One region of the Apilactobacillus pseudapinorum genome, then DNA from elsewhere that is predicted to be linked to it. Evidence: predicted binding sites of a transcription regulator. Region 1 holds the regulator's gene; each other region holds the start of a gene.

What was found. Region 1 encodes NrdR, which represses ribonucleotide reductase genes. Its sites were predicted from a motif close to ACACNATATATNGTGT; they were not measured.
Region 2: a site for NrdR is predicted at 3,202-3,217, ahead of pnuC (nicotinamide riboside transporter PnuC). Genes of this name have one in related genera too.
Region 3: a site for NrdR is predicted at 1,750-1,765, ahead of ABWU86_RS02815 (redoxin NrdH). Genes of this name have one in related genera too.

Annotation. Positions count from the first base shown of each region.
Region 1 covers NZ_BAABVU010000022.1:191,238-198,989, reverse strand. The annotation lists gene ABWU86_RS04800 (Bax inhibitor-1/YccA family protein) at 1-131, shown strand, start outside; gene polA (DNA polymerase I) at 237-2,885, shown strand; gene mutM (bifunctional DNA-formamidopyrimidine glycosylase/DNA-(apurinic or apyrimidinic site) lyase) at 2,905-3,738, shown strand; gene coaE (dephospho-CoA kinase) at 3,741-4,325, shown strand; gene nrdR (transcriptional regulator NrdR) at 4,343-4,813, shown strand; gene ABWU86_RS04775 (replication initiation and membrane attachment family protein) at 4,826-6,199, shown strand; gene dnaI (primosomal protein DnaI) at 6,202-7,134, shown strand; gene thrS (threonine--tRNA ligase) at 7,466-7,752, shown strand, end outside.
Region 2 covers NZ_BAABVU010000018.1:101,644-109,395, reverse strand. The annotation lists gene ABWU86_RS03795 (LemA family protein) at 1-172, opposite strand, end outside; gene ABWU86_RS03790 (TPM domain-containing protein) at 189-995, opposite strand; gene ABWU86_RS03785 (tetratricopeptide repeat protein) at 1,177-2,349, shown strand; gene pnuC (nicotinamide riboside transporter PnuC) at 2,386-3,132, opposite strand; gene ABWU86_RS03775 (hypothetical protein) at 3,443-3,790, opposite strand; gene ABWU86_RS03770 (CPBP family intramembrane glutamic endopeptidase) at 3,917-4,549, opposite strand; gene ABWU86_RS03765 (CPBP family intramembrane glutamic endopeptidase) at 4,720-5,514, opposite strand; gene ABWU86_RS03760 (DUF3021 family protein) at 5,574-5,999, opposite strand; gene ABWU86_RS03755 (LytTR family DNA-binding domain-containing protein) at 6,008-6,463, opposite strand; gene ABWU86_RS03750 (ABC transporter permease) at 6,496-7,353, opposite strand; gene ABWU86_RS03745 (ABC transporter ATP-binding protein) at 7,353-7,752, opposite strand, start outside.
Region 3 covers NZ_BAABVU010000013.1:10,337-18,088, reverse strand. The annotation lists gene dnaX (DNA polymerase III subunit gamma/tau) at 1-332, opposite strand, end outside; RNA gene ffs (signal recognition particle sRNA small type) at 455-551, opposite strand; gene tadA (tRNA adenosine(34) deaminase TadA) at 596-1,075, opposite strand; gene ABWU86_RS02820 (class I SAM-dependent methyltransferase) at 1,068-1,673, opposite strand; gene ABWU86_RS02815 (redoxin NrdH) at 1,863-2,090, shown strand; gene nrdE (class 1b ribonucleoside-diphosphate reductase subunit alpha) at 2,208-4,373, shown strand; gene nrdF (class 1b ribonucleoside-diphosphate reductase subunit beta) at 4,398-5,372, shown strand; gene mprF (bifunctional lysylphosphatidylglycerol flippase/synthetase MprF) at 5,503-7,752, opposite strand, start outside.

The sequences.
Region 1 (7,752 bases):
TTAACGAATATGGTTCAGAAGTTTCTGAAAATGGTTTAGCAATAAGTGGGGCAATGATTCTATACATGGACTTCATTAACTTATTTATTCACTTACTAAGTATTTTTGGATTCGCAAATAACGATAGATAGTAAAAAAAGATGGTGTTTCTACAACACCATCTTTTTTATTTTTTATATAATAATAGTATATGTACATGTTAAAATTAAATTATCGAAAACGATAAGGAGAATTATATGTCTGAGAAAAGATTATTATTGATCGACGGAAACAGTATAACCTATAAAGCATTCTTTGCTTTAATTAATCAGGTTAACAGTTTCGTTAATAACGAAGGTATACATACTAATGCAGTTTTTGGGTTTAACAATATGTTAAACATCATGCTAGATAAATTTAAACCAACTAATGTTTTGGTTGCTTTTGATGCTGGAAAAACTACATTTAGAACTGAAATGTATTCTGATTATAAAGCTGGACGTGATAAGACTCCGGATGAATTAAGAGAACAATTTGATTATGTAAAAAAATTACTAAAAAATCGTGGAATTAAATATTATCAATTAAATAATTACGAAGCCGACGATATTATTGGAACTTTATCAAAGGAAGCAGATCAACTAGGATTTGAAACAACGATCGTAACTGGTGATAATGATTTAACTCAATTATGTTCAGATAAAACAACTGTATCTATTTCAAATCGTGGAGTTTCTGGAGTTGTAAGATACGACACTGATTATGTTAAAGAAACAATGGGGATTACACCTGCACAAATCATTGATTGGAAAGCGCTAAAGGGTGATTCTTCTGATAATTATTCCGGTGTAACTGGAGTTGGTGACAAGACTGCCTTAAAACTAGTTACTCAATTTGGTAGTGTTGAAAATCTATATGAACATTTAGATGAAGTTAGTGGTAAGAAGTTACTAGAACATTTAACTGAAGATAAAGAAAATGCATTTTTAGCAAAAAAATTAGCCACTATTAATCGGGATGCACCTATTGAAATAACTGTAGACGATACTGTTTATGATGGTGACCATATTGAAGATTTGATTAATTTCTATCGTGAAATGAACTTTAGAAAGTTCTTAAGCGAAATGAGTGCTGATCAAGTTGAAACAATGGATAAAGTTGAATTCGTTGAATTAAACTCGGATAATGCCAAAGAAATTGATGTTAAAGATGGTTCAAACGTAAGTTTTTACCTCGGAATTGATGGAGATAACTATCATACGGCGGATTATATTGGATTTGCGATGAAAGTCGATGAAATTAACTACATTTCAAGAGACATCGAATTATTAATGGATGACAATTTAAAAGCTTTACTTGAAAGTGATAAAATCAGTAAAAATGTGTTTGATGGTAAGCGAACATACGTCGGATTAAATAGGCTAGGTATTAAATTAAACAATGTCGATTTCGATTTACTTTTAGCATCTTATCTATTAGATACTAACGATAATAGTTATGATTTAGGAAAAGTAGCTAATCGCCATGATTATTTTGATGTTCAATCTGACGAGGATGTTTATGGAAAAGGTGCTAAGCGAGCAATTCCTGATGATGATATTTTGTTTGACCATTTCGCTCGAAAAGTTAATGCGATTAATAGCTTAAAAGATAAGTTGTTTGATGAATTGAAATCAAATGATCAATTAGACTTATATAGAGATGTTGAATTACCATTATCATTTGTTTTAGCACGAATGGAAATAGCGGGAGTTGTAATTAATAAAGACATCTTAATTTCAATGAAATCAAAAATTTCCGAAAAACTGTTGGAGATTAAGCAATCAATTTATAATGATGCAGGTGAAGAATTCAACATTGCTTCTCCTAAACAATTAGGAGAAATTTTATTTGATAAGATGCAATTACCAGTAGTTAAGAAAACTAAAACTGGTTATTCTACTGCGGTAGGTGTTTTGGAACAATTAGCACCAGATTATCCAATTGTAGAAAAAGTATTGGAATACCGCAAATATTCTAAAATTTTATCCACTTATGTCGAAGGATTATTGTCAGATATTCACGTTGATAATAAAGTCCATACAAGATACTTGCAAACACTTACGCAAACAGGTAGATTATCTTCTGTTGATCCTAACTTGCAAAATATTCCAGTTAGAACAGAAGAAGGACGTAAGATTAGACAAGCTTTCATCCCTAGTGAAAGTAATTGGCAAATCTTTTCATCAGATTATTCCCAAATTGAGCTACGTGTATTAGCTTCTATTTCTGGAGATAAGAATATGCAAGATGAATTTATCCATAATGATGATATTCATGCTTCTACTGCAAGAAGAATATTTGGATTATCCGATAATAGTGAGGTTACTCCAGAATATAGAAGACAAGCAAAGGCTGTTAATTTTGGAATTGTCTACGGAATATCAGATTTTGGATTGGCCAAAAATACTGGAATTAGTAGAAATGATGCTAAAGAATTCATTGAAAAGTATTTTGATGAATATCCAGGGGTTAAAAAATACATGGAAGATAGCGTCAACAGTGCAAGAGAAAAAGGGTATGTTGAAACTATCTTACATCGTCGTAGATATCTGCCAGATATTAATGCTAAGAACTTTAATTTAAGATCATTTGCAGAAAGAACTGCTATGAATTCACCAATTCAAGGTAGTGCTGCTGATATTATCAAAATTGCGATGATTAAAATGGAACAAGAACTAGAAAAACGTAATTTAAAAGCTAAGATGTTACTTCAAGTTCATGATGAATTGATTTTTGAAGCACCTAGCGAAGAAATTGAAATTTTAGAAGAGTTAGTTCCTAAAGTAATGGACTCTGCTGTGAAATTAAACGTCCCATTAAACGTAAAAAGTCATTATGGGAATAGTTGGTACAGCTTGAAATAATTTAAGTGAGGTTAGAAAGATGCCTGAATTACCTGAAGTTGAAACTGTTAGAAGAGGGCTTACCCAATTAGTAGAGGGTGCTAAAGTTAATACTATTGATGTTTTATATCCAAAAATGATTAATGTTTCTGAAAAGGAATTCAAAGACGTACTACAAAAACATCAAATCATTCGAATTGATCGTCGTGGTAAATATCTATTGTTTAGATTTGATAATGATATGACCCTTGTTTCTCATTTGAGAATGGAAGGAAAGTATGATGTTGAACCAGATGGAACTGAACCAACCAAACACACTCATATTATTTTCCATTTAGATGATGATCGTGAACTAAGATATAAAGACAGTCGAAAATTTGGTCGTATGTACTTAGTAAAAAATGGGGATGAAAAGACATTATCCGGACTAGGTACTATTGGTCCAGAACCAACTGATGAAACTTTAACTTTTGATTACATGAAATCAATCATGAATAAAGCTAGAGGAAAAATTAAACCATTCCTATTAAATCAAAGTAATATTGCCGGATTAGGTAATATTTACTGTGATGAAGTTCTTTGGTTAACATCAATTCATCCAGAAACACAAACGAACTTAATTACCGATGAAGAAATTGAAGCATTAAGAAAGAATATTATTGCTGAAATTAAAATGGCTATTAAGGGACATGGAACTACTGTTCATTCATACTCCAATGCGTTTGGGGAAGCAGGACAGTTCCAAAACCATCTACATGTTTATGGACGTAAGGGCGAACCTTGTGAAAGATGTGATACACTATTGGAAAAGATAAAAGTTGCTCAAAGAGGAACAACTTATTGTCCAAATTGCCAAAGAAAAGTGGTTGAATAAATATGACTAGAGTAATTGGATTAACTGGTGGGATTGCGACAGGCAAATCCACTGTTTCTCAATACTTATTAAGTTGCGGATATCAAATTATTGATGCTGATTTAATTACTCACCATGTCCAATCAAAAGGCAGCGAAGGGCTAAAAGCTATTGCTGCCTTTTTTGGTCCAGATATTTTATTATCTAATGGTGAGTTAAATAGAACCAAATTAGCACAAATTGTTTTCTCAGATAAAAAGCAACTTGTAGAGTTAACCAGAATTATTGATCCGTTTATCCGTAGTGAAATATATAGTAAAATTAATTCGTCCAAAGAATCAATTGTGATTTTAGACGCACCCACTTTATTTGAAAATGGATATCATTTCGTTTGTGATAGAATAATCACCGTGTCATGTGATCAAGATAAACAAATTGAGAGATTAATGAGTAGAGATAATTTAACCAAAGAAGAGGCGCTAAAAAGAATTAATAGTCAATGGCCTTTAAATATTAAAGAACAATTGTCTAACGATGTTATTGATAGTAACGGTAGTATTATGCAAACACGCTCTCAAGTGGTAAAATTATTTAATAATATAGATTAACTGAGGTGAACGATAATATGCAATGTCCTCATTGTCATAAAAACTCTTCCAGAGTTGTTGATAGTCGACCAGCAGAAAATGGCCAAGTGATTAGACGTCGACGCGAATGCGAAAATTGTAATTACAGATATACAACATTTGAAAGAATCGAACAAACACCATTACTAGTAATTAAAAACAATGGTAATCGTGAAGAATTTAATCATGAAAAGATCCTCCGTGGGATAATCAGATCTGCTGAAAAACGTCCGGTACCTATGGATGCCATGACATCTATCGCTGATAAAGTAGAAAATCAAATTAGATCATTGGGTGAAAACGAAGTATCAAGTCAATTAATTGGTGAATATGTGATGAAGGAACTAGTTAATGTTGATGACATTGCCTACATTAGATTTGCGAGTGTTTATCGTCAATTTAAGGATATGACCGTTTTCTACAACGAATTAAAAGAAGTTTTAGATAAAGATCACAAAAATAAAAAGTAGTGGGGAATATGTATGACCGAGAAATGGTTAGAAATTAATCCGCAATCCAAATTTATACTAACTAATGACTCACAATTATCTGATACACAAAGAGAATCTCTTGATATTTTGTACCAGCCAATTGTGGGTTCTTTGGCGTACACATTAATTAATGTCTTATGGCGAATGAGCCAAGAAAAGAACCCGTTAAAAGAACATAACCATGTTGAACTACTTACGTATTTAAATTCAGATATTAAATCGATTTTAGATGCTAGAACCAAACTCGAAGCCGTTGGATTAATAAAGACGTTTGTAAAAAGAAAAGATGACAACGAAAGTTTTGTTTATCAATTGGTTAGTCCATTAGAAGCTACCAAATTCTTCATGGATGATTTATTGAGTGTTTCACTATTACAAATTATTGGTGAGTACAGATATTTAGATATCTTTGAACAATTAAAAACAGAAACAATAAATCTTGAAGATTACGAAGATATCTCACAAAACTTTCTTCAAGTGTTTAAAATTAAAGATAGTGAGATTAAAGATACACCTGATGTAATTAAAAATATCAAGAATAACTTATCATCAAATGTTGGTAGTAGTGAAGTTGTTGATTTACCTAAGAGTGACGATTTCGACTTTAACTTGTTACTAGATATTTTGAGCCAATCATTTGTAAATATTACTGACGTAAAGAAAAACATTAATTTAATTAATACAGAGCATGAATTGTTTGGTATTGATGAAATCACGACAGCTAGATTAATTGAACAATCTACTAATGTTGCTAATAACGTGTTTGATCCGAAGAAGTTTAAAGTAATTGTTTCTAGAAGATTCCAAAATACTACTTCCAATAGAAAACAAGAAAACTCCAGTAACAATGTTAATAACAAGCAAAATACTAATGTTAATTTAAACGAAATGGAAAATAAGCTTGTTAAATCAATGCGTCAATATTCACCAATGGAATTTTTAAATTCATTAAAACGAGCTAAGGGTGGATATGTTCACAGTAACGAAGAAAGAATCATTAGTAGTGTTGTTGAAAGACAAATCCTTAGTTCTGAAGTGATTAACATGATTACTTATCACATATTAATCGATTTAGGTAATTCAGGACTCAATAGGAACTTATTTGAAGCAATTGCTGATGATTGGTCACAAAATAAAATTAAGAGTGCTGAACAAGCATTACAATTTATTAAAGATCGTACTAAGACAAGTGCTGCGCCTAAGTCTAATAAGAGATATCAACGTAAAAATGTGGTAAAAGAAACATTACCTGATTGGGCAAAAGAAGATAATAAACCCAAGGATTATGGTAAAGTTAATGCAGATAAGAAAAAAGCATTACAAGAAAGAATTAAGCAAATGCAAAACAATAGAAATGAGGGTTAATAATGAGAAACTTAAGTGAAGAAATGAGTAATAAAATCAATGAACCTAAGTATCGTCAAAAATATGACCAATTAGTTTCTTTGGCTTTGCAGGATGACGAAGTAAAAGCATTTTTAGACGAAAATAAAGAAAATTTAGCAGAAAATGCGGTTAGAAAATCAATTTCTAAACTTTATGAGTTTGTCCAACAAAAAAATAAGATTAACAACAATGAACCAACTAATGTTCCGGGATACACTCCCATATTAGTAGTTTCAAAGGGATTAATTGATATATCATACGTTCCTACTAAAGAAAAGATCGAAAGCATGAAACAAAATAAGATCTTGAAGAGAATTCATGCAGTGTCAATGCCTAAGAACATCAAAAATGTTAGTCTAAGTCAATTTGATTTGGATGAAAATGACTACCGTTTAGATGCGATGGCTAAAGTAACTGATTTTATTAATGAATATAGTAACGACCCTAAGGGATGGCACCAAGGGATGTATCTATATGGAGAATTTGGTGTTGGAAAAACATTTCTAATGGCTGCAATGTCAAATGAATTAGCTAAAAACGGTACTGAGGTGACTTTAGTACATTTCCCAAGTTTTGCTGTTGAAATGAAGAGCGCAATTTCCAATAACATGGTATCCGATAAACTAGATACAATTAAGAAAACACCAGTATTAATCTTGGATGATATTGGTGCTGATTCAATGTCATCATGGGTTAGGGATGATATTTTAGGAGTTATTCTTGAATATCGTATGCAAAATGCACTTAGCACATTCTTTACTTCAAACTTTTCAATGGATCAGTTCGAAAAAGAACATCTTGCTGTAAATAACAAGGGTGAAGAAGAACCATTGAAGGCGAAGAGAATCATGCAAAGAGTTCGTTTCTTATCGAAAGAGGTATCTTTATTTGGAAAAAATAGAAGACCTCAATAGAAATTAGTAATTTATTCTTGACAATTGTGGTTACAATATTGATAATAAAGACAGTTAATAAAAGACATGATTTTAATAATTAACATTCAGGGAGGAAGCACATTTGCTGGAAGTGTTTCTATGATTATTATTGAAGTTACCACTTTTATTTATTAGGCAGAGGAAAATTCTGACACGGGTTGTTTCGTTATCAACTATTATGAGGCTCACGTATTTATATATGTGAGTAGAATTCGGGTGGAACCACGTTTATTTAGACGTCCCTAGTATCTTAAGATACTGGGGGCGTTTTTTGTTTTCATTCGAAAATTAGACAAGGGAGTGCATAATAATGGCAAAAATTTCATTTGAGTTTCCTGACGGAAGCATTAAAGAATTTGATCAAGGTGTAACTACAGAAGATATCGCTAAATCAATTTCAATTAGTTTAGCTAAAAAATCTGTAGCAGGTAAAATCGACGGAGAAATGGTTGATATTGATTTACCTTTAGAAAAAGGTGGAAAAATTGAAATCGTTACAAAAGATTCTGAAGATGGTTTGAAGGTACTACGTCAAACTGCTGCTCAATTATTAAAAGCTGCATTAGCAGATCAATTTAATAACATTCAATTTGGTGA
Region 2 (7,752 bases), on a different contig from region 1:
CACGACGTTGTAAGACAGTTTGGACTTGTCCCAGTTGTTCCTCAACGCCTTGTTCGCTAGTTGCCATGCTGTTAGCAGACTTGATAAAGCCCCCAATTAACGCAAATAATACAACAACGACAACGGCTAGTGAAATGAACCAGCCTTTTTTATAAAATGGTTTGTTTTCCATAATTTATTCTCCTTTATTAAATCGATGACCCTCCGCCACCGAAGTTTCCGCCACCACCTGAGCTACCAAATCCTCCGCCGTTGGAACCACCATATGATCCACCACGACCGCCAGAACTAAGTAAGCTACCAATGATACCACCTAATATAAATGAACCTAATCCATCATCGCGATGACCACCGCCACCACCATAGTGATGATCATTATCATCGTCATCTTGATTATTGATTAGTAAAATTACTGACACAATAATTGCAGCAATGATGATAAAAATCAATCCAACTATTAGATAGTTTGGCTTTTTATCAGCTAATTTTTGTTTAGCTTGTTTTTCACTTAGGTTAGCATAACGCTTATCTAAGATGGTTGCTACTCGCTTAAACGTATTTTGGATTCCCGTATTGATGTCATTATTATCACTCGACTTCAATAAGGTTTTATTACTCTGTAAGATTTGATTAGTTAGGGCATCTGGCAAGATATCTTCGACCCCATAACCAGTACTAATTCGCACGTTGTTTTGTCCATTATTTTGAGCAAATAAGATTAAAACCCCGTTATCCAATCCCTTTTTACCAAATTTCCAACGACTATTTTCTAGTAACTGATCTGCGAAATCATCGATCGAATAATTCCCAGTTGATTTAACAGTCATCACCACAATCTGTGGTTTGGTCTCAGTTTGTTGATATTTGTTCTCTTGATTAATCACTAATTGCTTAGTGCTATCAGTCAAAATATTCGCATAATCGTCGACCACATACTCTTTAGTTGGTGTTGGATTAGTACTTTGTGCATGACTATCAATTGACTTTGGACTCATTACTATCAACAGCAATGGTACCGCCAATATGACTAGCCATTTTAACTTTTTCAACGTATCTCCTCACCCCCATGATTTGATTAGCTACCATACTACAGAAAAGCCGTTTAATAGTAAAGTTTTTTTATTTTGCAAAATTGATTATAATATAGATATTCTATAAAATGACAGGAGTATCACAATGGATTCAATTGACTTAGGAAAAGACAATGCCCAACAGCTAAATAAATTCATTGAATTAGCTGCCAAATGCATTGATGAAGATCGCAAAGACGATGCGATTTCACTACTTAGCTCGGCGATTTCTTTATACCCTGCTAATGCAATTACTCAAGAAGAATTAAATCAAACCGTTCCAACTAGATCAGAAGTCCTAACTAAATTAGGAATTATCTTCTCTGACTCTGGAACTAACTTAGACCCTATCGCGGTGCATTTATTCCAACAAGCATTGGTTTACGATGACAACTTTGTTCCCGCGAACTTCTATTTAGGAAAACTCCTAATGAAAAACGGTAACATCGCTCAAGCGCTTAAGTTAATGCAAGAGGCATTAGACAATAGTGTTGAAGGGGATCGTTTCTATCAATCTGCTAAGGATGCACTTGATGAAATGAGTGAATTAGTCGATCATGGTGACACTATTTTTGTGATTGACTACTTAATCGGTCAATCGATGTCACATGCGATTATCGATAGTCCCATTGGGACTTTCAAGAAGCTGGACTTTGATAAAATCGAAAACAAATACGACGGTAGTGTTCAATTGTTCCCAACAGATGCTACCACTAAAAAATTAAACCAAATTCGTGAATTTAACTCCAATCACGGCTTTGAACAAACTAGTTTGGAAGAGTTTTTACCTGCCAACTTACCTTTATTCGAAGCGCATAATGACTTACCTACCTATATTGAAGATAAATATACGTTAGTCGATATGGGAGCTGAAATTTATGACGTTTGTGGGCTTAATGTTGAACCACAATTAACATTTATATTCTACAAACTAATTAACACCGAAACTAACACCTACTCATACCTATTATTAGCTGGTAAGAGTCCACTTGAACTTAAGGATAAGCAATTGTCTCGCAACGAAGAAATCGATTATGACGGTGCTATTTTTGACATTTATAAGAACCGGATTTTATATAACCAAGATTCAATTAGTGGATTTATTGCAGCATTGGCTAAAGATTACTTTAATGATCAATTCGCTGATGATAACATCCAAAGCTTAGTCATTAATGGTATTAATGATGAGTCGTTTAAGAACGACCTAGAATTTACCGATGATTTTAATATCAATAATTCCCGTGTCAAAGTGTTAGTCGATACTAACATCAAGGCATAAAAAAAGAAGTTACCAAATGGTAACTTCTTTTTGGTATTAAGCTTCGACCTTGTCAGCGTAAGCTTGTTCTTCTTGCATTAGACGTTTCTTTTCACGTTCGTTGAACCATGGTGAGATGGTAAATGCTAACACATCATTAGCAATGTAAATTGCGGAGTTAACGAACATAGCTAGAGTAGCTGATCCTTGTCTGAAAGTGATGAACCAAAGGATTAATTGTGCCACACCAGATGCTAACCACCAGAAGTATTGGTTGTTGTAGCGTAGGAAACAGATGATTCCAGCAGTTAAACAAACAGCAAAACTAAAGGCATCGTAGAATGGACGAGGTTCATTTGTTAGTGCTTGAATTGCGAAACCAGAACCGATGTAAACAACGAAGGTGAATAGAATTGAGATAATCCAACTCTTAACATTGAATTTTCTAATCTTAGAAACCATATTTACGTTCCAGTTTTTACTCATTAAAACAGGAATATCTAAAGTAATAACGTAAGCAATTTGTTCTCCGATACTTAGGAAGTTCTTAGCTGAGAAACCGACAACGATAAAGCAAATCGCTGATAAAATACCTAATACACCGTTAACTGACTTAGCAGCATTGATTGCTAACACACATAGAACCCCTAAAGTAGTTCCAATGAAAGTTAGAATTGATAACCATGTAATTGGTGCGTTTACCAAAGTCATTACTTGGCAACCTAAACTGAAAAAGAATAAGTAGTAGTTTTGTTGTGGCCAACCCTTTAGTTGGTGAGCCAAAAATTTAAAATATGCTGACACAGTGAAAATCCCCTTATTATGATATTTTTGCTTTCAAGCACATATTTTTCCGGAAAATTATGTAAATACACACTATATGTAGTGGGCTTGTAAAAAACAACACTATATATTCTACCACCCTAGCATATTTTTTCAATCCCATTTTATCTACTTAACATTTTCTAATTCGAATAAATTCCACTATTTACGCTGAATTAATTCAGCTAAAATTTTTTTGAAATCTTTTTTTATTAATTTTTTATCACGAAAATTTCGCTATTTTTTTACTTAACCACACAGAAAAAACGACCCCCAAAAAGAAGATCGTTTCCTAATAAGAATCTTTCTTACCGTCTGGACCAATCACAAGTGAACCGGCGAAAACTCCAATAAAAATAATACAGCTAACACCTAACAACGCATCATTGAACAGATGCAAGGTGATAAAGAAACCAATCGCAGTTAAAATGAAAAACAGTATTGATTCGAAAAAAGAATTATGTGATTGTTTTTCAACATGAAATAAGTATGTAAATAGTCGATTTGAGCGATTGAATAATACGACTAAAAAATAAGAAACTAGGAGAAATAATCCTGATACAATCCAATTAATATTGAGCGTTTTACATATGAACATTGTAATTGTTAATGGTAGCCACAATACTAATATCTCTGCCAAAAAGTATCGCCAATCAATTCTCATTATATCTCCACCTCGGTAATAACTTAGTTATTATTGTATCATCTAAATAGCTATCTCGGTAGCCTTATAAATAAAAAAGCAATATCTGTATAGATATTGCTTTTAGTGATAATAATAGTATCCAATTATGGAAATGCCGACTGCATTGATGACGATATGCATGATTATCGACGCTTTAATATTTTTAGTTTGATTATATAGCCATGCCATCCAAAAACCATATTGTGCAAAGAAAACAAATGAAAAAATATTTTGATACCTCATATGGAATAATCCGTATAAAATGGCGGAAACAATTTCGCCTGCCCATTTTAATTTAGTAGGAAAGGCCACATCTAATAAATACGCTCTAAAAACAAGTTCTTCAATTATAGGTGATAGAAATACATAACCTATTATAAGTAATACCAATGACCAGGAATTATTGTACAGGTACTTAGGAAAATGAGTTGCTTGTATACTAAATCTATTTTGAAGAAAAATATCAGACATAAAAATATATGCTTGAGCTATCAAAAACGCTATTACAGTTGCAAATGCAGTAGTTTGGTATCCAGATAAATTCAATCGTTTTAATAGTGGTCCTATCCCGTAATTCTTATATGCATATATTGCAAAATTCATCATAATAAAATATGCCCCAAAGAACTCAATTGTTAATGTTACATTTTCAATAACTTTGTTATTAACTGAGATATATTGAACCGGAATAAACTGAATTGAACTAGCAACCATACAGACAAGGCATAATGCAATGAACCCTCTTTTTAAAAGGTGATCAGAGCTCCAATAGTCACTGTCTCTCAACGTTCATCCTTCTTTCTAGGAAACATCAATGTAAAACTATATTTTTAATTATTATTTTTACCTAATTACTTTGAGAATTATACCATCTATGGGATAAATTAATTCTTAAGTTTTGGTAAAATTTTATTGTTTGCAAATCGATAGTTAACAATTAAGTAGGCAATAATAGCATAAATAATAATCCAAATTCCTAAAGCAATCATTTGAACGCCACTTACTTGTGAGTAATTCGTCACTTGAAATCCTTTTGGTAGTGTTACAACATAGTCATATATAAAGTGCAATAAAATTGGAACGATAATACTTCCAGAACGAACATAGACAGCCCCTAGAATTAATCCAAAACCAGCAACAGAAATCACCTGCATAGTGGTGAATGAGAAAGATTGATTAGATAAATTAATGTAATGGTATGCGCCAAAAAGAATTGCACTAATCACTACTGACAAGTTCACACGAAATGCTGTAGTTTTCACACGAGTTAGAATCATTAGGACTACCCCTAAAATAACCCCTCTAAACATGAATTCTTCTGGGAAGGCTGCAATAATTCCAGTATCTAAGGCGCTCCAAAAATGAGGTGTTCTAATGGTGGAAGCTACAATACCAAAACAAACCACCGCAAATACAATCCACCCACTAGACTTTTTACTGGGTTGCCAGAAAAACTTTTGCTTAAAGAAATAGTAATTTAGCAACACGATTGTAAGCACTGAGAAAGCCTTGAAAAGGTTTAAAATCAGAATATAGTGGGTAGAAGGATTAATTGATAATAGTTTAAAAACAAATCGACATACGCGACCAAATACAATTTGATCAATCGCGAATTCGGCAATCATAAATAATGGAATTAAAATCCATTGCCAATTATTTTTTAATTTTTGACTTAACATATTGAGTCACATCCTAATTTATTAATACGTTAATGATACCATACCAAAAAAAGCAGCTATTAATGGCTGCTTTTGTTTTTCATATTTGCTTTACGTTTTTGAATATCTTTGTTAATTTCTTTACTTGAACGGTGGAACATAATCGCACTAATCGTACATATAACCACGTAGATGATAATAAATTCTGTCGTAAACGTGATGATTAGCGGATACTCGAATAATGGAAAATGCGAATCAAGGGAAAAGTTTAACCCAATCACGATTAAGAATGTTAAAGTCCCATGAATTAACCATTCCCAGACGATTCCAATTTTTTCGATTTCAAAAATATATGATAATAAACCAACTAAACCAGAAGCTCCTAAGTATAAAACCTTAAATTTTAATGTAAGAGAATCGGTATAAACTCCAGTTATCATATATACTAATGACCCCACCATCATTCCAATTAAAAATCTACCAATAAAACTGTAAATATATTTCATATTATCCCTCACATTCTAAGACTCTTTTTCAATCCTGGTAAATACTTGCGGCTAATACTTAACTTCAAATCATTCGTTAAAAACGCCGTCATATTTCCTGAAAAAGCAGTCTCCATATAATCTAAGTGATCGATATTAATAATTGCTGATTTATTAATTTGAATAAAGTGGTGGGATTTTAATTTACTATATACATCCTTTAATGTTCCATTAGTGGTATAAGTACTTTTGGTGGTGTAAAACATCAATTCGTTGTGATAAATTTCAACGCCAACAATGTCTGCAATCGATTGCATTTGGACGCGATCAGCAGTATTAATTGGCAACCAATTATCATCATCCTTGGATAAATTCTTCAAATTAGCTAATAAATCAATGACCTCATCGCTCAATTGATTGGAGCTAACTTGAATATTAATTTCGCCATCTGATAATTGTTCATCCTGATTGAAATCTATTTTCATGTCACCACCTCCTTCTCATTTATCTTACCATACTACCTGTTCTTCTTATTGATAAATAATAAACCGAAAAAGATAACTAAAAAAATCGTCACAAATAACAATGACATCATCATATTGCCATTAAAGGTATCAAATCCATTAATTTTCAATCCCATCGTTTTAATAAAATCATTCATAACACTTGGGTTAACATGTTGAAAACTATCTTGTAATTGATTATGCATCAAAACATCCCTAAACATGGCAGAACCATAAGTCGCTGGAGTATAGTTTAAAAATGTTTGTGCTCCGGTAGGAAGTGATCCAATTGGCATGTAGACTCCAGCGAAGAATCCTGCACAGCTACTAATAATCGAACTAATGGATGGTACTAATGTACTAGAATTAATAATCATAACAATGATCATATTAAACAGAGTCCAGACCAAACTACTTACAGCCATTCCAAGCATTAACTGTGGCAGGATTGATGTGTCAATTGAAAGTCCATCAGATGTCGTGAAGATAACTGATAAAATTACGAAAACAACGAATTGCATAATTACACCAATCAACCAAGCTGAAATCGCATAACTGATATCAATTTGTGCATAACTAGCATCTGTTACCAACAGATCATTAATTCGATTACTATCGCGGTCATATAATTTTTGATACAAACTATCCTCAGTGGTAGTAATAGCCGCTAATAAAACAGTTCCACCAATTAACCAGCTATCTAATAATTTAACGCCATCAGGAATGGAGCTAAAACCACGTTGAATCATGCTTTTTAAAAAGACGAAATATAAAATAATTGAGATCAAAACACCAAATAATGAGAAAAAGATGCGTTTACGGTTATTGAAGTATAGTGCTAAATTACGTCTTACTAAATTAAATAAAATCATTATTTAATCTCCTTTCCGGTTAGTTCAATGAAAATGTCATCCATGGTTCCATGAACATATTCAAAATCAACAATATCTTTTTGATAACGATTAATGAGTTGCAGCGCTTCTTGGTACGAGGCAATTTTAATTGTTACTTTGTTCTCCGCTCTTTGATCATTTTCTCTTAATGAAATTGATTGCGCTAAACTTTCAGATTTAAAGAATAGCGTTAAGGTGTTTTTCGCATATTTGGCTTTTAAATTATCGACTGTATCGGAGGCGACAATCTTCCCTTTGTCCATCACGTACACCCAGTCAGCTTGATTGGCTTCTTCTAAATAGTGCGTGGTTAAAATGATGGTTAATCCATATTCTTGTCTTAATTCAGCTAGTACTTCCCAAATTTTCTTTCTGGTC
Region 3 (7,752 bases), on a different contig from region 1:
GCTTTGTCTCTAACGTCTCTAATTTCTTCAACCCCATTATTGGATGCGGCATCGATTTCGATAACATCATTTAATGTTCCATTAGTAATGCTTTGACAAATCTCACACTCGTTACAAGGTTCTCCATCTTTTTGATTAGGGCAATTAATTGCCTTCGCTAAAATTTTAGCATCGGAAGTTTTTCCAGTTCCCCTAGGACCTGCAAATAAATAAGCATGACTCAACTGATTGGTAATAATCGCATTCTTCAATGTCGTAGTGATTACATCTTGTCCAATCACATCATCAAAACGTTGCGGTCTCCATACACGGTATAAAGCTTGATAACTCATGGAAAACTCCCTTTCATAAAACTAGTTATGTATATTATATATTCTATCGATGAATTATTCCATTATCGTTTTCCTTTAAAATAAAAAAATCTCTTAGCCAACATTTGACTAAGAGTTTATTTGTATAAAAAACAAGAAGCACAAGCGTAGAATACTTAGTGCTGCTTCCTTTCGGATCTGACACGGTTCGTAAACACAACTTTGCTTCCAGGCCTTACGGCATTAATAATATTAACTTATTGAAAAACTTTTTTCAAGTTTAATTATTTTTTCCTTTGTTCTTTTCGTTTCTTTCTTTTCATTTTAAAGAAACTCTTCATTATATTGCTACATTCTGTGTTGATAATTCCTGAATATAATTCCACATGATGATTCAATCTATCATCGGAAAAAACTTGATATAAACTTTTAGCGGCTCCCGCTTTAACATCATCGGCACCATAAAAGACTCTTTTAATTCGTGAATTAATAATCGTTCCTGCACACATTAAACATGGTTCAATTGTTACATATAAATCACAATCTTCTAGTCGCCAACTACCTAAATGTCGGCAAGCTTCATCAATTGCAATCGTTTCAGCATGATCCATCGCAATGTTACTATGCTCTCTTAAATTGTGGCCTCTCCCAATAATTTTACCATCATGAACGACTACTGCTCCAATAGGGACTTCATCAATCAAGTATGCTTTTTTGGCCTCAACTAAAGCTTCTTGCATGTATTTTTCTGCTAAATTATCCATTGTAAACACTTTCCAAGATGTAGTATCCCTTGTTCTTTTTAATAATTTCACAATTACCAAATAATGATGTCATTAATTTTTTAGCAGATGGTGCCCCTTGCTTCTTTTGCAAAACAACAGTTAGTGTTCCATTTGGAACTAGATGAGATACTGCTCCTTCGATCATCCCATCAACAACATCCTTTCCTGCTCTTACAGGTGGGTTCGTGATGATGGCAGCAAACTTATCTTCAACTGTTTCATAAATATTAGAATTATGAATTTTTACGTTAGCAACATGATTTTGTTCAGCATTTTTAACAGCTAATTCTAATGCTAAGTTATTTACATCAACCATTTCAAATACTCTATCTGGATGATGCTTGGCTAACGCAATTGCCATCGGACCGTATCCACAGCCTAAATCCAAAACATTTCCATCAGGGATTTTATCCATATTGACGCTTTCAACTAATGTTTTAGAACCAAAATCGACTGTTCGCTTAGAGAACACTCCATTGTCAGTGGTAAAGGTTAAATTATTTCCTAACAAATTAAAATTCCATGTGTGAAGCTCATGGACAACATTAGGATTTGGTGTATAATAAAATTCGTTCATTTGAAATCAGATCCTTAAATAAAAAATTTTTAAAATTCTCTAACACACTGTATCTAGTAGATTGGAAACATTTCCAATACTAAATATGGTGTTTTTTATTTGATTTTTTTCTTTTCTGGTGTAAACTTTTATATATAAATTAACCGAAAATATCGTACATATTTCGTCAAAAGAAAGGGAGCAATACACATGGCACAAGTTACTGTATATTCAAAAAATAATTGCATGCAATGCAAAATGACTAAACGCTTTTTAAGCGAACACGATATCGATTTTATCGAAAGAAACATCAATGAAGAACCCGAATACGTACCATACTTAAAATCAAAAGGTTTTATGTCATTACCAGTAGTTGAAGCTGATGGTATTGACTCAATTTCAGGTTTTAGACCAGATCAATTAAGCCAACTAGCTTAATTTAAATTTCGTATTATTCATTATAATATAAAAAGTAATTTTTGGCGAAACCGCTAATGGTCTCGCCATATTTTATCTATAAATATCAATTTTTTACTATGAAAGAGTGGTTCGAACATGTCATTAAAAGATTTGAAAGACGTAACTTATTACGATCTTAATAATGAAATTAACATCCCTAAGGATGATAAAATTCAACTAAATAAAGATAAAGATGCCCTAGCAGCCTTTATCAAAGAAAACGTAAAACCTAATTTAAAAACTTTTAATTCTTTAAAAGAAAAATATGACTTTTTAGTAGAAAATGATTATCTTGAAGAAGAATTCTTAGCAAAATATGACTTCTCATTTATTGAAAAAATCTACGATTATTTGAAGAGCCAAAATTTTGAATTCAAATCTTTTATGGCTGCTTACAAGTTTTATGCTCAATATGCATTAAAGACTGATGACGGAAACTTCTATCTAGAAGAATTTATCGATCGTGTTGCGATTAACGCATTATACTTTGCAGATGGTGATGAAGAATTAGCAATGAACCTAGCTGATGAAATTGTTCATCAAAGATACCAACCTGCTACCCCATCATTCTTGAATGCTGGTAGAAAACGTCGTGGTGAATTCGTTTCATGTTTCTTAATTCAACCAACTGATGATATGAACACAATTGGTAGAACTATTAATTCTGCTTTACAGCTATCACGTATTGGTGGTGGTGTTGGAATTAACCTTTCTAACTTACGTGCAGCTGGTGACCCTATCAAACATATCGAAGGTGCTGCTTCTGGTGTTGTTCCTGTTATGAAATTATTGGAAGACAGTTTTTCTTACTCTAACCAATTAGGTCAACGTCAAGGTGCAGGTGCAGTTTACTTAAACGTATTCCATCCAGACATTATCGCATTCCTTTCAGCCAAGAAAGAAAATGCTGATGAAAAGATTCGTGTTAAGACTTTATCACTAGCAGTAACTGTTCCTGATAAGTTCTATGAATTAGCTCAAAACGATGAAGACATGTACCTATTCAGTCCATATGATGTGGAAAGAATTTACGGTGTACCTTTCTCATACGTTGATATTACCGCTGAATATGACAACATGGTTAACAACGACGAAATCAAGAAGACTAAGATTAACGCTCGTGAACTAGAAACTGAAATTAGTAAGCTACAACAAGAATCTGGTTACCCATACATTATTAATATCGATACTGTTAACAAGGAAAACCCTATTGATGGTAAGATTGTTATGAGTAATTTATGTTCAGAAATCATGCAAGTACAAGAACCTTCTACTGTTGATAACGAACAAAACTATGAACAATTAGGTACTGACGTTTCATGTAACCTAGGATCAACTAACATCGTTAACTTAATGGCTAGTCCTGATTTTGGTAAGTCAGTTGATGCAATGGTTCGTGCTTTAACTTTTGTTACTGACCACTCTGACATTGATGTTGTTCCTTCTATTCAAAGAGGTAACGCCCTATCACATAGTATTGGTCTAGGTGGAATGGGTCTACACAGTTTCTTAGCTAAAAACCAAATTGAATATGGTTCTGACGAAGCCATTGAATTTACTGGTGTTTACTTCATGCTATTAAACTACTGGACTTTAGTTGCTTCAAACAAGATTGCTGCTGAACGTCACGAAACTTTCCATAATTTTGAAAAGAGTCAATACGCTGACGGTACTTACTTCGACAGATACACCACTAAATACTGGGGCCCAACTAACGAACGTGTTAAAGAATTATTTGATGGTATTTTTGTTCCAACTGAAAGTGATTGGGAAGAATTAAAAGAAGCTGTTATGAATGATGGTTTATACCACCAAAACAGGATGGCTGTTGCTCCAAACGGTTCAATTTCATACATTAATGATTCTACTGCAAGTTTGCACCCTATCATTAGTCGTGTTGAAGAAAGATACGAATCAAAGACTGGTAAGATTTACTACCCAGCTCCATTCTTATCAAACGATACTCTAAAATACTACAAGTCAGCTTATGATATTGACATGAGAAGAGTTATCGATACTTACGCTGCTGCTCAAAAGCATGTAGATCAAAGTATGAGTCTTACTCTATTCATGCGTTCAACTATCCCTGATGGATTATACGAATGGAAGAACGGTAGAACCGATAAAATGACAACTCGTGACTTAACCATTCTTCGTAACTACGCTCACGCTAAAGGTATTAAGTCATTGTACTACGTAAGAACTTACACTGATGATAACCAAGAAGTCGGTGTTAACGAATGTGAAAGTTGCTCAATCTAAACTAGTTAGGAGATTTTTATTACAATGGAAAATTATAAAGCTATCAACTGGAATGCGATTAGTGACCAAATTGATAAAGCAACCTGGGAAAAATTAACCGAACAATTTTGGTTAGATACTAGGATTCCCCTATCAAATGATTTAGCTGATTGGCGAACATTAGACGATGATCACAAATGGTTAGTTGGTCACGTCTTCGGTGGTCTAACTCTACTAGATACCCTTCAATCACAAGATGGGATGGCTGCACTTAGAAAAGACGTTGCTACACAACATGAAAGCGCAGTTCTAAGTAATATTCAATTTATGGAATCTGTCCATGCGAAAAGTTACTCATCAATTTTTTCAACTCTAAATACTCCTGACGAAATTGCTGAAATCTTTGACTGGAGTGATTCAGAAGAATTCCTTCAAAACAAATCAAAGAAAATTTATGAACTATATCATGATGATTCAAATCCATTGAAGAAAAAGATTTCAAGTGTATTTCTAGAAACTTTCTTATTCTACTCTGGTTTCTATACCCCACTTTGGTACTTAGGACACAATAAGTTACCTAACGTGGCTGAAATCATTAAGTTAATTCTTCGCGATGAGTCTGTTCACGGAACATACATTGGTTACAAATTCCAATTAGGTTTCAACCAATTAGGTGACAACGAAAAACAAGACTTAAAGGATTGGATGTACAACTTCTTATACGACTTATACGAAAATGAAGAAAAGTACACTCACATCTTATATGATCAAGTTGGTTGGACTGATGACGTATTAAAATTCATTAGATACAACGCTAACAAAGCGCTAATGAACTTAGGTCAAGATCCATTGTTCCCAGATAACGCCGACGATGTTGACCCAATCGTTATGAATGGTATTTCAACATCTACTGCTAACCATGACTTCTTCTCACAAGTTGGTAATGGATACCGTTTAGGTGAAGTTGAAGCAATGAAAGATGACGATTACAAGATTTGGTTCCCAAAAGATAATCAATAATAAAAAAGCAGTCATTAATAATTAATGACTGCTTTTTTATATCTATCATGGCCAAAAAAATACCCAAGATTGAGTTTTAAATATCAATCTCGGGTATTTTTATTTACATCATTTTAAATTGATTATAGGCCTATTTTTTAAACCATTTTTTCCAAAATGGAACCTTTTCACAATTCTTCTCAACATGTTCATTTACCAATACTAATAATTGTAGCATTGTGAAGACAAGTGAGTTTCCTCGACGGTAAGAAATATACTTAGGAGTCCATTCACTAACGTATTTTTCTTTGTAAGATCTTAGTCCTTGGAAACTGTAGAACGCTGTTCCATACTTGTAAATCAGGTTAGATATCTTTTCATCAATAAAACTATATCTGGATTCGCCAACATTTGATAGTGGTGCCATTCCTAAGTTGAAGTAGTTATACCCTTCATCTTTAACATAGTTAAAGAGATTAATGAAAATCCCATCCATGATACCAGATGGTGCATCTTCACTTGAACGCATTAAGTCAATCGATGTCATTTCACGGTCACCGGTTGGCATAATATTTGCAAATGCGACCGGTTTATTGTCTTTGTCTTTCATAACAGCGATTGGGGCTTGATTTAGGTAATATTTATTAAAGTATCCTAGTGAGAAGCCCTTTTCTGGTTTTCCGTTTAACCAGTTGTCAGATACTTCTTTCAATTCATCGATGAATGCATCTGAGAATGGTGGTTGAATAATTTCAAACTTGTATTCATCACGTTCAAATTTATTCATTAAGGCACGTTCACCACGATGTTTCTTTCCAGTAATGGAGAATGTATCTAGTGCAACGTGTCCTTCTTCACCAGCTTTGGTAAAACTAAAACCTTTTTCATGAAGAAGCATTGTTAATTCTTCACCAATTTCGTAGAAAACAAGTGAATAGCCAATGTTATCACTGTCTTCAATAAATTGATCAACAGCATCTTCTAACTTGGCCATGTTACCAATTGGTTCACCCATTATCATAATCTTGTTAGCACGACATTTGTACATAAAGAATAGTTGGTCTTCTCCACCTTCTTGATAGAAGTAAATATCCTTATCACGAACATATGCTAAATGACTAACTTCATTTCCACCAAATTTGTTAATGACTTCAGAAACACGGTTAGCATCGAATGGTTGATTTAACCAATCTACTTTTGAGTATGAAAGGAAACGGTAAGTTAAGACTAAGATTAAGCAAGCTAAAATCAATCCTAAGAAACCAGCAAACCAAACTTGTGGTGAAGGAAGTAGGTATGAGTTTGACCAATGGAAAACAGCGAACTTGAAGTTAGTAAGTAATCCGATGATCAAATAGAAAATGAAAGCTAAGCCAAAAATCAATAAATCAATTAATACATGTCCCCATGAATATGTGAATTTTTGACGGTATAAAACACCATAACTTAGCCATAAACTAATTAATAGCACTACTGAAAGAGAAATCATATTGCTTGGGAAATCTTCTTTCCAAAGGGTATTACCCATCGCAATGATTAAAAGAACCGCAGTTGGCCAAAAAGCTTTTTTAACTTTTGAACCAAACCCACGCGCAAATCCAATTAATAAGAACGCTACGATTACTGTACTTAATTGATCTAAGAAATAGAAAGAATAAGGTTCCAACGAAATATAGAATCTATTCATTAAGACCAAGTTAGGAATGACAGCAAGTAGTAACATCATGATTCCTGAGAAATACATAAATAGTGTTATAAACATATGTGCTAATCTTTGAATGATTAACTTAGGAATCCCATCTAAAAATGCATTAAAGCGTTGGAATACATCAATAATTAAGAAAATAATTCCTAAAGCAACTGGGAAAATGTAATAAAACGCACGGTATAAGATTAACCAAACAGCGGCATCACTTGGTGTTACCCCAATAAATGTTAATCCTAATAACATTGTTCCTTCAAAACTACCAAGTCCCCCAGGAACTAGAGACGCTACCCCAACAACATTCGCAACAACAAATACAGGGAAAACGGCTAATAGATTAATTGGTTGATGCATAAATGCACCAATAGCCATGAATAAACCTGCACATCCTAGCCATTCTAAACATGATCCAGCAATTAGTTGTGATTCAAGTTTAATTGTTAAGTCTTTAAAGTAATCAGAATCTGTGAATCTAGTAATGATAAATAGGATTGGGAAGTATAGTCCCCCTAGAACTAGAACAATCCACCACCACCAATCATGACTATTAGTCCCAAATCCGAAACTAAACATCATAATTAAAGCGATCCAACAGTAAGTTGATAAACCTGCTAGTAAGAATATCACGATTTTTGAAATTGCATATAAAATTTGTTTTTTAGTCGCATTTTCACTATAGAAACTAGATCTCATACT